2 regions of the Bibersteinia trehalosi USDA-ARS-USMARC-188 genome follow, and region 1 is predicted to be linked to the other one. Evidence: riboswitches for the same ligand, from Rfam matches in the RefSeq annotation. Region 1 holds a riboswitch; the other holds the start of a gene.
What was found. A riboswitch is a leader RNA that binds a small molecule or an ion and turns the genes downstream of it on or off. The one in region 1 is predicted to bind thiamine pyrophosphate.
Positions count from the first base shown of each region.

Region 2: another riboswitch for thiamine pyrophosphate. It lies ahead of thiB (thiamine ABC transporter substrate binding subunit); the one in region 1 lies ahead of F542_RS05610 (ABC transporter ATP-binding protein).

Region 1 covers NZ_CP006954.1:1,222,593-1,225,746, reverse strand. Annotated here, with positions in the region: gene F542_RS05615 (ABC transporter permease) at 1-547, opposite strand, end outside; gene F542_RS05610 (ABC transporter ATP-binding protein) at 544-1,281, opposite strand; TPP riboswitch at 1,353-1,443, opposite strand; gene rbfA (30S ribosome-binding factor RbfA) at 1,614-2,012, shown strand; gene truB (tRNA pseudouridine(55) synthase TruB) at 2,012-2,950, shown strand; gene F542_RS05595 (lytic murein transglycosylase) at 2,943-3,154, shown strand, end outside.
Region 2 covers NZ_CP006954.1:481,465-484,618, forward strand. Annotated here, with positions in the region: gene F542_RS02335 (aminodeoxychorismate synthase component I) at 1-758, opposite strand, end outside; gene thiB (thiamine ABC transporter substrate binding subunit) at 865-1,851, opposite strand; TPP riboswitch at 1,899-1,995, opposite strand; gene F542_RS02345 (PhoH family protein) at 2,096-3,154, shown strand, end outside.

The sequences.
Region 1 (3,154 bases):
TGCGTAAGCCTGAAGCCAGTGAGGGTAATGCCGCAGGCAGACGGACTTTAAACAATATAGCAAGCGGTGAAATTTGTAGTGTTTTTGCCAAATCCAACCAAGTGTTTGGTGTGTTACGTAAGCCGTCAAAACAAGCAGTGGTGACAGGGAAATAGATAATCAACACCGTCATCATAATTTTGGAAGCCAGCCCATAGCCGAACCACAGAACCAATAACGGCGCAATTGCAAATACCGGTATGGCTTGTGAAATGACCAAAATAGGCAATAACAAACCGGAAAGGCGTTGATAACGTGTGAGCAGTAATGCCGAGCCTAAGCCAAATACACTGCCGAGTAATAAGCCAAGCAGAATTTCAAGCAGGGTAATTTGCGCATGACTCCATAAGAGCGGTATGTTTTCGCTGAGTTTGTGCCAAACGGCAAAGGGCGAGGGCAGCAAATAGGGCGGAATTTCGCCTAAAATGACCGCACTTTGCCATAAAAATAGCAAACAAAGTGCGATAACAAGCGGTCGAAAAAGCGGTATTTTTTGCAAAATTTTCATAGATGTTCCCCGCTTGTTTTTCCTTCACTAATTAATGCCTCAAACAATTGCTGCTGTAATTGCCAAAGAGCTTGATTCTCCAGTGTTCTTGGTGTGAGTCCGGTTAGCGGATAAACGGTAGAAAGTTCAGCAGGCAGGCCGCGAAGAATACGAATCTCATCACTGACCCGAATGGCTTCTTGTGGATCGTGTGTGATCAGTAGTACCGTTTTACCACGCAACAGCTCGACTGCTAAGGATTGCAGTTGATGGCGAGTAACAGCATCAAGGGCAGAGAAGGGTTCATCCATTAAAATTAAATTAGCCTCTTGCATCAGTGTGCGGGCAAGGGCAACACGTTGCCGTTGTCCACCAGAAAGCTGGTAGCAAGGCTTATGAAGATGATCGGATAAGCCTACTTGTTCGAGGAGATAAACCGCTTTTTGGTAAGTTTCTGCTGATTTTTGACCGCTTAAATGCGCGTGAAGTTGAACGTTATCAACCAGTGACAGCCACGGATAGAGCGCATCGGTTTGTGCCAGCCAAGCAAGACGGGTATTGGCGGCAAAGCAGATTTCACCTGCTTGGACAGCGCGATCTTCAAGCCCAGCAATGGCGCGTAGCAGCGTTGATTTCCCTACGCCACTGCTTCCGAGGAGTGTTGTCCACTTGCCTTTTGGAAGCTCAAAATTAAAGTGCTGAAATAGCTTGCATGAGCCAAAAGCAAGGCAAAGGTGCTTAATTGCAACGCACATTTTCCCTCCGAATTACAGGATTCGGAAAGCCAAAGCGTGCAGGATAGAATAAATGAGAGAGATAGAATGGGATCTTGGCATCATTAGTTTCCTACGGCAGCATTAACTGAATCAGGTTCACGGGTATCATCTCAGCCTTTAACGGCACCCCGACTAATGGCGAAGACTATACGGGAGTTTGCTTGAAGAAACAAGTAAGAATTTACAAAAATGTGAACAAGTATGTATTTTTGTAAAGGCATTGCCTGTTTGTACCTTGTCTATTTTTAGCTTTTAGACTATCATCAACCGATTTGCGCCCTCACTTGGGCTTAATGATTTAGGAAAAGAACATGTCTAGAGAATTTAAACGTAGCGACCGTGTCGCTCAAGAATTACAAAAAGAAATTGCGGTTATTTTACAGCGTGAGGTAAAAGATCCGCGCATTGGTATGGTGACCGTATCTGATGTTGAGATTAGTCGTGATCTGGCATATGCGAAAATTTACGTTACCTTCTTATTCGATAATGATCAAGATGCGATTACACGTGGTCTAGCAGGTTTGAATAATGCCTCAGGTTATATCCGCACCTTAGTGGGTAAAGCGATGCGTTTGCGTATCGTGCCTGAGCTTAAATTCTTCTATGATAAATCGTTGGTTGAAGGCATGAGAATGTCGAATTTGGTTACCAATGTTGTACGCCAAGACCAAGCTCGCCATGTTGATGAAGAGGCGGAAAACGAAGCATAATGGGGAGAAGACCAAAAAAAAGAGGCAGAGATATTCATGGCATTTTTTTGTTAGATAAACCGCAGGGTGTTAGTTCTAACGATATTATGCAAAAGGTCAAACGGCTATTTAATGCCAATAAAGCTGGGCATACAGGCGCGCTTGACCCTTTAGCAACAGGGATGTTGCCTATCTGCTTAGGAGAAGCCACTAAGTTTTCGCAGTTCTTATTAGATTCGGATAAACGTTATTTAGTTTGCGCAAAACTCGGGGAGCGTACAGATACGAGTGATGCAGATGGGCAAGTTGTGCAAACGCGGAGCGTTAATGTCTCTGAGCATGATATTTTAGCGAATTTAGATGCATTTCGTGGTGATATTCTGCAAGTACCAACGATGTTTTCTGCTTTAAAACATAATGGTAAACCCTTATATGAATACGCTCGTGCGGGGATTAATGTAGTGCGTGAAGCACGTCCTATTACCATTTTTGAGCTGAAATTTATTGAATATCAAGCACCATTTTTGACCCTTGAAGTACATTGTTCAAAAGGAACTTATATTCGCACCTTAATTGATGATTTAGGTGAGGCTTTAGGCTGTGGGGCACACGTGACGATGTTACGCCGTATTGCGGTTGCAGATTATCCATTTGAGAGAATGATGACCATTGAGAATTTGCAAAATTTAGCCGAAAATCAAGCGCTTGCCACGTTAGATAAGCTGCTTTTGCCGATAGATAGCGCGGTGAGCCGTTTGCCGAGAATAAATTTAGATGAGTTGCAAACTAAGGCTGTTGGCTTTGGTCAAAGGCTGAAGTTTGCTAATGAGCAGCATATTCTGGGTGCAGCGCGCTTATTTTCAGCAGATGGAACCTTTTTAGGTGTAGCTGAAATTCGCGAAGATAATGTGATTCGACCAAGCCGAATGGTAGTGATAGACAAGGATAATGATGTATAAAAAATTACGTAATGTTGCATTAATAAGTGCTGCAACTTTATTGGCAGTTGCTTGTTCTAGCGATAAGTCGCAGATTAAGCCATTAGCGCTGGATGCGCAATATGCTAAACCGCGCACATTCCAAAATTTTACGGATTATGTTGTTTTTTTAAAACAAAAGGCCGCTGGACAAGGCGTATCTGCCAAGGTTTTAAACTCTCAGTT
Region 2 (3,154 bases), 740 kb from region 1:
TGCTGAATAATTTCTACGGTTTTCGCTTTGGGCGCTCCGCTAATTGAGCCTGCTGGCAATAATTTTGCCAGTATCGAACCAATATTTTTTTGCCAATATTCCCCTAAATCACCACAAATTTCAGAGCTGGTTTGATAAATTGCACCGCGATGGGTATGCACTTTTTCAACATAGCGATATTTTGTGACTTGGATATTTTCTGCAACTAGAGCGAGATCATTTCGGATTAAATCAACAATCGTATTATGTTCACTAAATTCTTTGGTGGAGTTTAATAATTTTTCTTTTGCATGCTCTTCAGCAGCATTAATTGTGCCTTTCATTGGGTAAGAATAGATCTTATTGTGCTGAATTTTAATAAAGCATTCAGGTGAGAAACAGACAAATTTCTCAGCTAAATAGCATTTATACTTGGCATGGCTTGCTGCAAAAATTTCATCTAAACGATAATTTGTTTTAATCTCTGTCGGAAAGGTTAAATTTAATAAATAGCTGTTTCCTTTCTGAATTTCGCGTTGAACAAAATTAAATGCAGCCTGATAACGTGGATAGTCTAAGGGGATTGGCTGAAAGGTAAATTTACGCTCAACATTTATGCATTCTTGTATGGCTAAATGAGGAAATACAAATTGAAGTGCATGCAGGTTTGCTTGAGCCAATGGGAAAATAATCGGTTTTTGCTGTTCAAAATCGATCAAAAAGAAAAACGGGCATTTTTCTTGCCCGAATTGATTTGCTTGTTGAATAAAATCTTGCATTTTAGGTATGAGAGAGAAAAAGTCGGTTAGTTATAATCTAATTTTCGGCTCTCTGCAAGCGGTGAGATTTTGCCAAAAATTTGCAAAATCTCACCGCTTGTAAGGTCTATTTACTTACTGCCTGTTGCCACGTTGCCAACCAATTTTTTGTTGTTTCACTATTTGGTTGTTTGAAATTAAGGATCGGATAGTTGGGTAATTGCTTAAATGCAGGATCTGCTTGAACCGCATTTACGGGTTTCATTACATTATTGTAAGCAATGGCTTTTTGTGCGGCAGGACTTTGCAGAAAAGCTAAAAATTGCTGTGCGAGAGAGCGTTGCTGTGAACTGGCGAGAATAGCCGCGACTTCTATTTGTAGCAAATGGCCTTCGCTAAATGGTGCGGCAGCATAATCATCATTTTGTTCGTGCCATTGATGGTATAGTGGCGAAGTCGTGTAACTCAGTACGAGATCAGATTCACCTTTTAAGAATGCCCCGTAAGTTTCTGACCAGCCTTTACCTACCGTGACGGTATGTTTTGCGAGCGTTTGCCACGCCTGTGCACTTTTTTCACCATAAACTTGGTTGATCCAATAGAGCAGACCACGTCCAACTGTACTGGTTCTTGGATCTTGATAAATTACCTTGAGATCTTGCCGCTCAACCAACTCTTTTAAGCTTTGTGGCGGATTAGCGAGTTTTTGTTTGTTGTAAATAAAGGCATATTCGCCATAGTCGTAAGGTAAAAATATGGTACTTTTCCATTCAAGCGGTAAGTTTTTTGCATTATTTTGCAAATGGTGTTCGCGAAATAGACCCGATTTTTCTGCCTCATTCATCACATTTTGGTCGATACCAAGCATGACATCTGCTTTGGTTTTATTGCCTTCTAGGCGAATGCGGTTAAACATAGTTACGCCATCTTGAAAAGGCATGAATTTGATATCGCAGTTGCATTCTTGCTCAAACAGCGCTTCTAAGGTTTTCGCGGGGCCATATTTAGAGGCAAAAGAGTCATAGGTATAAATTGTTAATACCGGTTTTTCATGGGCTAAAACGCTGGTAGAGAGGGAGAAAATCGTAAAAGGGAGGAGTTTGGAAAGTTTCATTCAATGTTCCTTCTAAAAATGGAGATAGAAGGATCTAAAACAGAAATAGTCATTGCTGTCTCAAATCCCTACGCTGATATTAGTCAGATCAGGTTCTATGGGTATTTCTCAGCCTTACATTACAAAGCACCCCAATGAGAACGAAGACATTTTAGGCAAAATACAGACTATTATCAATTGCTAAAATCACTTAGAATATTTGCAAAATTTCGACAGGTTTGAAGCGCTTACATAGGGACTTATTTTGAACGAACTTATTATTACTCTAGAACCACAAGACAATGCTCGTTTGCAAGCATTTTGTGGCGCATTCGATGAAAATCTGGCGTTGATTGAAAAGCAATTCAATCTACTGATTGCTCGCCAAGGTTTTACTCTTACATTACAACCAGCTGAAACCAATCATTACTCTCATCATGTTTTACAAAATACAGCAAAGCTACTCCTGCAGTTGTATAACGAAACTGCACCAATAAAGGGAAAAATTAAAGAACTAGACTTAGAAAATGTGCATCTCGCTATTGCTGAAAGTCGAACCTTATTACAAGGTCAGTGGCAAAATAGCGGAAATGAAATTGCGATCAAAACAAAACGGGGGGTAATTAAACCAAGAAGTGGGCACCAACAAACTTACCTGCGTAATATTTTAAGTCACGATATTAGTTTTGGTATTGGGCCGGCTGGAACGGGGAAAACTTTTTTAGCAGTAGCGGCTGCCGTAGAATCATTGGAACGGCAAGAAATTCGCCGTATTTTACTGACTCGCCCGGCAGTGGAAGCTGGGGAGAAATTAGGCTTTTTACCGGGGGATTTGGGGCAGAAAATTGAGCCTTACCTTCGCCCACTCTACGATGCTTTATTTGAAATGCTCGGCTTTGAACGGGCACAGAAATTGATGGAACGTAATGTGATTGAGATTGCTCCGCTTGCCTATATGCGTGGGCGTACCCTCAATGATGCATTTATTATTCTTGATGAGAGCCAAAATACGACGATTGAACAGATGAAAATGTTCTTAACCCGCATTGGGTTTAACTCAAAAGCGGTGATTACAGGGGATATTACTCAGGTTGATTTACCGCGTTCAACTAAATCAGGATTAAAGCATGCGATCGAAGTATTGAGCAAAGTTCCTGATATCAGTTTTAACTATTTTGATAGCCAAGATATTGTGCGTCATCCAGTAGTCGCAAAAATTGTGCAAGCTTATGATGTCTGGGAAGCGGAAGACGAATTACGTCGTGAACAGCGTAAACTTGAGAAATTGGCGTTAGAACAGCAAAAATTGTTAGAGCAGGCAGAA